DNA from 3 places in the Enterobacter sp. I4 genome. Region 3 is predicted to be linked to each of the others. Evidence: predicted binding sites of a transcription regulator. Region 3 holds the regulator's gene; each other region holds the start of a gene.

Region 1 (3,277 bases), on a different contig from region 3:
TGTGCAGCGCGGAGGTGGTTTCGAACTCGCCGTGCGCCTCCAGCTCAATCTCACAGGTTTTACCCAGCTTGAAGCGGGCATACAGGGTGAACTCGTGCGGCCACAGGGCGCGCGTTTCCTCATTCGCCTGTAGTTCAAAGGTCAGCACCGCACCGTTGTCATCGTCGTTGTGCGCCTTCAGCGTCCACTGCTGGTTACGGGCGAAACCGTGAGAGGGTAAACCCTGCTGCGCGGACGGGCCAAACCATGGCCAGCAGATCGGTACGCCGCCGCGGATCGCCGCGCCTTTCTTAAACGAGGTGGCCTCGCTCAGCCAAAGACCTTCTTCTTCGCCTTCTGGTTTCCAGGAGAGCAGGTGGGCGCCATTGAGCGCCACGGAGGTTTTCACGCGCGGATGGTCGACGACAATAACGTCGGCACCGTCAATCTGACGGCGGGAGAGCACAGGGGTAAGTTGTTCGACTACCGGAAGTGCAAATATTTTATTAATCATTACGCAATCCTCTGTCTAAAAACAATAAAAAAGGCGACCGAAGTCGCCTTTTAGGATCAAGAACTCATCTCAACTTATTTGGAGATGTGAGCGATCAGGTCCAGTACTTTGTTAGAGTAGCCAGTTTCGTTGTCGTACCAGGAAACCAGTTTCACGAAGTTGTCATTCAGTGCGATACCTGCTTTAGCATCGAACACGGAAGTGCACACTTCGCCGTTGAAATCGGTAGATACAACGTCGTCTTCGGTGTAACCCAGAACGCCTTTCATTGGGCCTTCGGAAGCAGCTTTGATTGCTTTCTTAATTTCTTCATAAGAAGCAGCTTTTTCCAGACGAACGGTCAGGTCAACAACGGATACGTTAGGAGTTGGAACGCGGAACGCCATACCAGTCAGTTTGCCATTCAGTTCTGGCAGTACTTTACCTACTGCTTTAGCAGCACCGGTAGAGGATGGGATGATGTTCTGAGCCGCGCCACGGCCGCCGCGCCAGTCTTTGTGAGACGGGCCATCAACGGTTTTCTGAGTAGCGGTGGTAGCGTGAACGGTAGTCATCAGACCTTCGATGATGCCGAAGTTGTCGTTGATAACTTTAGCCAGCGGTGCCAGGCAGTTGGTGGTGCAGGATGCGTTGGAAACGATGTCCTGGCCAGCGTAAGTTTCGAAGTTAGCACCACGAACGAACATTGGGGTGTTGTCTTTGGAAGGACCAGTCAGAACAACTTTCTTCGCACCCGCAGTGATGTGTTTACGTGCAGTTTCGTCGGTCAGGAAGATACCGGTAGCTTCAGCTACAACATCAACACCGATTTCGTTCCATTTCAGGTTAGCTGGGTCTTTCTCAGCAGTAACGCGGATGGTTTTGCCGTTAACAACCAGGTGGCCGTCTTTCACTTCAACGGTGCCGTCGAAACGACCGTGAGTTGAGTCGTACTTCAGCATGTACGCCATGTATTCAGCGTCCAGGAGATCGTTGATACCAACGATTTCGATGTCAGAACGTTTCTGAGCAGCACGGAAAACAATACGGCCGATACGGCCAAAACCGTTGATACCTACTTTGATAGTCATATATTCCACCAGCTATTTGTTAGTGAATAAAAGGTTGCCTGTAAAATTACAAAAACCTTACGCAGCGTCAAGCGGAATCGTGTCAATCATTGCGACAAATCAATCCTGTGACTAACGTTTGTGCGACTGACTCGCCTCACTTTCCCTTTGAGCTAGCAACCACATGGGGGCTGCGCCCGGAATTTTAAAGGCCTCGCAGGATTAAAATGTGAAACAGATCACAATTGCCTGACCGCCTTTTCGCGACACATAAGTTTAGAACAAAAGTGCACGCGCGGGTGTTAATGTTTTGTTAGAATCTGGGTTAAAAGATGTCTGTTTCAACAGCGAGATGTAAGCATATGTCGAACCAACGTAACCCCGACGATTTGAAAAAAAACCTCACGGAAATGCAGTTTTACGTGACGCAGAATCACGGCACAGAGCCGCCGTTTACCGGGCGTTTACTGCACAATAAGCGGGAAGGCGTCTACCACTGCCTGGTGTGTGATGCACCGCTGTTTAACTCCCAGACCAAGTATGACTCTGGCTGCGGCTGGCCAAGCTTCTACGAGCCCGTCAGCGACGAGGCGATCTGCTACCTGACGGACTCTTCCCACGGGATGGTGCGCACTGAAATTCGCTGCGGGAACTGTGATGCGCATCTGGGCCACGTCTTCCCGGATGGTCCCCAGCCTACGGGCGAACGTTTCTGCGTAAATTCGGCCTCCATGAGCTTCACCGATGACGAAAACGGCGACCAGACCAAAGGTTGAAAAAACGATTCAGCAAATTATTCCTTTGTAAGGGAGAAATCGTGAATATTGATGACATGATTGCGGGAATGACCCCGGAGGTTTATCAGCGTCTGGTAACGGCCGTTGAGCTGGGAAAATGGCCGGACGGGGTAGCGCTTACGCCGGAGCAAAAAGAGAACAGCCTCCAGCTGGTGATGCTGTGGCAGGCGCGGAACAATACGGACGCGCAGCATATGACCATTGACACTAAAGGGCAGATGGTGATGAAGAGCAAGCGCGAGCTGAAAGAAGAGTTTGGCATCACGCCCAGGCCGATTGCGACGTTCAAATAACGCCCCTGAACAGGCCGGGTGAGCCCTCGCGCCACCCGGCACAATCCAGCTAGTGCTTAATCCCCAATGACGCTGCCAGCTGCTTCGCGAGCCGGTTTTCGTCGTCGGCCCCGTACTCCCAGAACATTGCGCCTGCCAGACCTTTCTCTTTGATGTAGTCCGCTTTGATGGCAACGGAACGCGGATTCTCATAAGAGATGGCAAACAGATCCTTCCCGTCTGCACCCTTCACGGAAAGCCACGGCACCTTCGCCTGGTCGTCCCAGCGTTCGGTAAAGCGCTTTTGCGGGTCGTTCAGCAGCTTCTTAACGATATCGTTGTATTTCACGTAGGTGTCTTTGGTCAGGTCATAACCGAGTGAGCGGAACAAAGCGATCTCCCGAGGGCCGAAGTAAGGCTGCGTCACCGGGTTTTTTTGCGCATCGGGCTTGCTCCAGTCAATGCCCGGCTCAACGGACCGTTTTGGCACGCGCCCGTAGAAGCCAATCCCGAGGTTCATCTGCTGCGGCTTCAGGCCAGCGGCCAGATAATTGTTCACCACAAAATCGACGCTGTATTTATCTGCTGCCGCCACGGTCGGCCAGTCGCTGGAGTCATACAGGTTCGCGTTAAAATACTGCGTGCCGTACGCCATGTCGTAGGTCA
Region 2 (3,277 bases), on a different contig from region 3:
CATTGCCAGCGCGAAAAGCGAAGGCGAGCTGGAAGAGATCAAAGTCGAGCTGATCGACCGTTTCGGCATACTGCCCGACCCGGCGCGCAACCTCCTTGATATTGCCCGACTGCGTCAGCAGGCGCAGAAGCTGGGGATCCGCAAGCTTGAAGGCAACGAAAAAGGCGGCGTGATTGAGTTTGCCGAGAAGAACCATGTCGATCCGATGTGGCTGATTGGCCTTCTGCAAAAACAGCCGCAGCATTTCCGACTAGATGGCCCGACGCGCCTGAAATTTACGCAGGATCTGACGGAACGTAAAACCCGCATGGACTGGGTGCGTAACTTTATGCGCCAGCTGGAAGAAAACGCCATCGCCTAAGCCGCTCCCCCGCCAGCGCCCGGCTGGTGGGGGACAATTTACAAACTCTTTGCACTTCGCCCGATCTTCCCGACTATACATTCGCCATAATTATCATTAACCCCTTATAAAACAATAACCTTATCATTTATATGGATTTTGATAATGATGACCTCTTCGCGTTTTACCCGCTGGCTAACCGTGTTTGCGCTGGCCGCAGCGGTTGCCGTTGCGCTCCCCGCCGGAGCCAATACCTGGCCACTTCCTCCTCCCGGCAGCAACGTGGTGGGGGAAAACCGCTTTCACGTGGTTGAAAACGATGGCGGTTCGCTTGAAGCCATTGCCAAAAAATATAACGTCGGGTTCCTGGCGCTGCTGCAGGCCAACCCGGGCGTTGACCCTTACGTTCCTCGTGCCGGCAGCGTGCTGACTATTCCGCTGCAAACCATACTGCCGGACGCGCCGCGTCAGGGGATTGTGATAAACCTCGCCGAGCTGCGTCTTTACTATTACCCGCCGGGGAAAAATGAAGTAACCGTCTACCCTATCGGCATCGGCCAGCTGGGGGGCGATACGCTCACGCCGACCATGGTGACCACCGTCTCCGACAAGCGCGCTAATCCAACCTGGACTCCGACGGCAAATATCCGCGCCCGCTATAAGGCGCAGGGTATCGATCTCCCTGCCGTGGTACCTGCGGGCCCGGATAACCCGATGGGGCACCATGCCATTCGCCTGGCGGCATACGGTGGAGTTTACCTGCTGCACGGAACAAATGCGGATTTCGGGATCGGGATGCGCGTCAGTTCCGGCTGTATTCGCCTGCGTGATAACGACATCAAAACGCTGTACAGCGTGATCTCACCGGGGACGAAAGTGAATATTATCAATACCCCGATTAAGGTGTCTGAAGAGCCGGGCGGCGTCCGTCTGGTAGAGATCCACCAGCCGTTATCGAAAAACATCAACGACGATCCGCAGACGCTGCCTATTAACCTGAATGCGGCGATGGTGAGCTTTAAAACGAATGCGAATACCGATGGCACGGTAATGGAGCGGGCGATGGAGGCACGTTCGGGTATGCCGACTGACGTCACGCGCCATCACGACGTCGCTCAGCAGTCGCTGTAATCAAGCCATAACGAAAAACGCCCTGCTTGTGCAGGGCGTTTTTTATTGCAGTGGCATAACGGAGGGTTGCGTTACGCTTATTTGTAGATAACTGCGGTACCGTGCAGGGTGTTAGGACCGGTCACGGAGGTGATGCGGAACGATTTTGCACCCATTGCGTCAGCTTTTTGCGCCAGCTGATCTTCCAGAGAGCCCAGGTTAGTCCCGGCAGTGGCGGAGATGGTACCGACTTTTTGCTGGTCTGCTGGAGTAGATTGCACTTCAACAGCAGCGAAGCTTGCGAAAGAGAGTGAACTCAGAACGGCGGCAGCGATGAGGGTTTTAACGTTTTTCATAATTTATACCTTTGGGCAGATGATGTAGTGGTCGTTAGCTATTTACTTAACGATCGATAGGTAAATGATAGGTGTGATCCAGGTCACACGTCAACCCATTTTTATAACGACCATTAAATTAATTTCATTTCCCTTATTTTTCATGAAGATAAAATTAAATTTTTTTTCAGAAATCACCGCTGGTGATAGCTGACGTTTATTTTTATAATGATTATTCAACAAAACAACTGAGGACCAACGGCACATGACAACCGACGTCACGAGTTGCGCAAAAAAAAGCCGTGGCCGACCAAAAGTGTTCGACAGGGATGCGGCGCTCGATAAGGCCATGACGCTCTTCTGGCAGCATGGGTATGAAGCCACCTCGCTTTCCGACCTGGTGGAAGCAACCGGCGCAAAAGCCCCTACCCTGTATGCAGAGTTCACCAACAAAGAGGGCCTGTTCCGGGCCGTTCTGGACAGATACATCTCGCGCTTCGCGGCAAAACACGAAGCGCAGCTGTTCTGTGAAGAGAAAACGGTAGAACAGGCGTTGCAGGATTATTTCTGCGCGGTCGCCACCTGCTTTACCAGTAAAGACACCCCGGCGGGCTGTTTTATGATCAACACTTCCGCCACCCTCGCGGCATCGTCAAAAGAGATAGCCAACACGGTTAAATCACGTCATGCGATGCAGGAGGAGACCCTAAGCACGTTTCTGGCACAGCGCCAGCAGCGCGGCGAAATACCGGCGCACTGCCGTCCGCAGGAGCTTGCCCGGTATCTGAGCTGTATTTTGCAGGGTATGTCGATCAGCGCCCGTGAAGGCGCGACGCTTGAAAAGTTACAGAGCATTACGCAGACAACGCTGCGCCTGTGGCCTGAGCTGCTGAAACTCTGAGGCAAAAAAAAAGCTCCTCAGCCTGAGCGCATGAGGAGCTAAGTTCAGAGAACATCTTTTTTACACTTTGTTATTCAGTATCAGCTGACCATTCCCGTCCAGTGGGATCTGCGTGCCGGGGTCTCTGTCCATGCGGATTTTGCCCTGCTGATCGCCAATTTTGTAGGTCACGTCGTAACCCAGCATTTTTTCCGATTTGTCATAAACGGTTTTGCAGCGCTGCTGCGTCGTGGTGTAGGTGTCATTTTCCTGCATGGCGCCCTGCACCTGATTACCGGCATAGCCACCGCCCAGCGCGCCGACAACCGTCGCCACGTCCTTACCGCGTCCACCGCCGAACTGATGACCAATCACCCCACCCGCGACCGCACCCAGCACGGAGCCGGCGATACGGTTTTCATCCTGAACCGGACGACGATGGGTAACAGAAACGTTACGGCACTCCTGACGAGGCGTTTTGATCGTCTCTTTAATGGGAGTAGCGGAAACAACCTGAGCGTACTGCGGGCCACGATCCAGAACGTTGAGACTGGCAACGGCAGCCACACCTAACGCAGCAGCGACGCCAATCCCTATACCCGCCAACATTGA
Region 3 (3,277 bases):
GGTCACGGGCGTACAGCGGGCGCTGGGTGCGCAGCACCCGGGCGATACGGCTGAAATGCCAGGCGGCAAACTGGCCGACCGGGTTATCCGGGTGCTGACGCGCTATCTTCTCCAGCGCGCCGAGCTGTTTGTCCATGGTAAAGCGCGTCGGGTAGCGGTGATAGAGAATATCGTCCGCCAGCACCCGCAGGCGCGCCGCAACGGTCTGCGCGTTCCAGCGGATCACCGCCTCCGCGTGGCTGCGCTCCACCAGCTTTTGCACCTCTTCCGGGTGGTGAAGGCTGACGGAGATATGCTCCTGCAAATCCAGCCCGACCTGGAAGATACGCAGCAGCCGCTTGTATTCCTGGTTTTGGCTGGCGGCGAGCATGTGCAGCTGCTGGTAGCACTGGCTTATCAGATCCACCACCTTTTGCTGGCGCTCCAGCAGCGGCGGCAGCGATTTTTCCGGATCGGTGTGCTGCGTCAGCAGGGTATATTTCGCTTCGCAATACTCCGCCAGCTGACGGTAGAGCAGGCTGAGGGATTCGCGCATCGGCTGTTCCCGCCACAGCCAGAACCAGAACCAGTTAAACAGCCCGTACCATAGCGTGCCGAGGGCGTAGATCAGCAACGGCTCCCACACCGGCATATTGCCCGCCAGGCTTAAGGTGAAGATGGCGGCGATCAGCGACGCGGGAAGGAGGCGGGCGTGCAGCGAGCTGATTTCGGCGGTCACGCCGAGTGTCATCGCCAGCACGGTCAGGATCAGCGGCAGGGGAATGTCCCGGGCCAGCAGGAGCTGGACGGCAAGGCTACAGCCGGCAAACAGGCAGCCGCCGACGATCAGGCGTTTGAAAAAGCGTTTATGCGGCGTGTCCAGACCGGCAATGTTGCAGCAGGCGGGAACGAGGGAAAACAGCAGGCCTTGCTGCAGGTGTCCGAGGATCAGGCCCACGGCCACGGGAAGACACAGCACCAGCGTTTGTCGCAGTGCGTAGTTAACTTCCGGGTGATAGATCAGCCTGCGCCACATGAGGAGTAGAGACAAAAACGGCGTGCCACCCTGCGGCGGCACGCCGTTTGGCCGGAATTAACGGGTTCCGTAGACCACGATAGTTTTACCGTGGGCAGAGATCAGGTTCTGATCTTCCAGCATCTTCAGGATACGGCCCACTGTTTCACGGGAACAACCGACGATCTGACCAATTTCCTGACGGGTAATTTTAATTTGCATGCCGTCAGGGTGGGTCATGGCGTCTGGCTGTTTCGCCAGGTTCAGCAGGGTCTGCGCGATACGGCCGGTCACGTCCAGGAAGGCCAGGTTGCCTACCTTCTCAGAGGTCACCTGCAGACGGCGCGCCATCTGGGAAGAAAGACGCATCAGGATGTCAGGGTTAACCTGAATCAGCTGACGGAATTTCTTGTAAGAAATTTCAGCCACTTCACATGCTGTTTTTGCACGAACCCAGGCGCTACGTTCCTGGCCTTCTTCAAACAGGCCCAGTTCACCGATAAAATCGCCCTGGTTCAGATAAGAAAGGATCATCTCTTTCCCTTCTTCATCTTTGATCAGCACGGCCACCGAGCCTTTAACGATGTAATACAACGTTTCCGCTTTTTCACCCTGGTGAATCAGCGTGCTCTTTGATGGGTACTTATGAATGTGGCAATGAGACAAGAACCATTCGAGAGTCGGGTCTGTTTGCGGTTTGCCAAGCACCATGCGCTGTTATCCTCTGTTATAAGCTGTCACCAGAGTCATAAGATGCATCCGGACTCTGGGGTTGCAATCGAATTCTTACCCATACCTGGGAAGTCGGCTGTCGTAACGTTTCGCAGCCAGTAAAGTTTGATGTCCTCTGCATACATGTGTAACGTCAATGTATTACTGTAGCATCCAGAGTGTTTTAGCATAGCTTTCGCCGCGTGTCTCCTGGTGTCTCGCTTCAGCATGACGCAGGTCGCCTTCCGTTGCGAGAAATGTAACGTACACGTAATCTGTCATAAAAAATGCAACGTTGGAGTGAGTGAATATGCAAGCGCGCGTGAAATGGGTTGAAGGGTTAACGTTCCTGGGCGAGTCCGCTTCCGGGCATCAGATTTTGATGGATGGCAACTCCGGCGATAAAGCCCCAAGCCCTATGGAAATGGTGCTGATGGCCGCGGGTGGATGCAGCGCTATCGACGTGGTGTCGATCCTGCAAAAAGGCCGCCATGACGTGACCGATTGTGAAGTGAAGCTGACGTCAGAACGTCGTGAAGAGGCGCCACGCCTGTTTACGCACATCAATCTGCACTTTGTGGTCACCGGTAAAGCGCTGAAGGACGCGGCGGTGTCCCGCGCGGTGGATCTCTCCGCGGAGAAGTACTGCTCGGTGGCGTTAATGCTGGAGAAAGCGGTGAACATCACGCATTCGTATGAAGTGATCGAGGCGTGATTGAGGGGGCATCTGCGTGTTGATGCCCTCACCCTAACCCTCTCCCGCAGGAGAGGGGATATGATTATGCGATCTGCTTCCCTTCCATCAACCGCTGTACCAGCGGCGTCATGATCAGCTCCATCGCCAGCCCCATTTTTCCGCCCGGCACCACTAACGTATTCATATGCGAAATAAATGAACCCTGCAGCATCGCCAGCAGCCACGGGTAGTCGATGCCTTCCAGATTGCGGAAGTGGATCACCACGAAGCTCTCGTCCAGCGAGGGAATGCTTTTTGCGGCGAACGGGTTTGAGGTGTCTACGGTAGGGACGCGCTGGAAGTTAATATGGGTTCGGGAAAACTGTGGCGTCAGGAAGTTGATGTAATCCTCCATGGAACGTACCACCGAGTCCATCACCGCCTCGCGAGAGTGCCCGCGCTCGCTGATGTCACGCGTCAGCTTCTGGATCCATTCAAGGTTAACAATCGGCACCACGCCCACCAGCAAATCCACATGGCGCGCCACGTCGTGCTGTGGCGTGACCACGCCGCCGTGCAATCCTTCATAAAACAGCACGTCAGTCGGTTCCGGGAGGGGCTGCCAGGGCGTGAACGTGCCCGGCACCTGATTCCAGGGCACGGCTTCATCGTAGGTGTGCAGATACTTGCGGGACTGTCCGGTACCGCTCTGCCCGTATTCACGGAAGGTTTGCTCCAGCAGGCCGAAGTCATTGGCCTCCGGTCCGAAGTAGCTAATGTGTTTACCCAGATCGCGCGCCTTGCGGATGGCCATGTCCATCTCCGGGCGCGTGTAGCGGTGAAAGCTGTCGCCTTCCACCTCTGCCGCCCGTAAATTCAGCTGTGCGAAGATCTTG

The links. The regulator CRP, encoded in region 3, controls carbon source genes, mostly activating them, when cyclic AMP is high. The targets are predictions, from matches to a motif close to ATGTGANNNNNNTCACAT.
Region 1: msrB (peptide-methionine (R)-S-oxide reductase MsrB) is a predicted target of CRP. The motif match lies at 1,770-1,787, and genes of this name have one in related genera.
Region 2: bhsA (multiple stress resistance protein BhsA) is a predicted target of CRP. The motif match lies at 1,878-1,895, and genes of this name have one in related genera.

Annotation. Positions count from the first base shown of each region.
Region 1 covers NZ_JALBUO010000003.1:23,601-26,877, reverse strand. The annotation lists gene MOQ06_RS19340 (D-hexose-6-phosphate mutarotase) at 1-493, opposite strand, end outside; gene gapA (glyceraldehyde-3-phosphate dehydrogenase) at 568-1,563, opposite strand; gene msrB (peptide-methionine (R)-S-oxide reductase MsrB) at 1,905-2,318, shown strand; gene MOQ06_RS19325 (YeaC family protein) at 2,360-2,632, shown strand; gene MOQ06_RS19320 (glycoside hydrolase family 18 protein) at 2,682-3,277, opposite strand, start outside.
Region 2 covers NZ_JALBUO010000003.1:73,005-76,281, forward strand. The annotation lists gene mfd (transcription-repair coupling factor) at 1-361, shown strand, start outside; gene MOQ06_RS19570 (L,D-transpeptidase family protein) at 506-1,471, shown strand; gene bhsA (multiple stress resistance protein BhsA) at 1,549-1,806, opposite strand; gene comR (TetR family copper-responsive transcriptional repressor ComR) at 2,051-2,686, shown strand; gene MOQ06_RS19585 (glycine zipper 2TM domain-containing protein) at 2,747-3,277, opposite strand, start outside.
Region 3 covers NZ_JALBUO010000002.1:800,410-803,686, reverse strand. The annotation lists gene MOQ06_RS16275 (YccS/YhfK family putative transporter) at 1-1,015, opposite strand, end outside; gene crp (cAMP-activated global transcriptional regulator CRP) at 1,073-1,705, opposite strand; gene MOQ06_RS16265 (OsmC family protein) at 2,016-2,420, shown strand; gene MOQ06_RS16260 (phosphoribulokinase) at 2,485-3,277, opposite strand, start outside.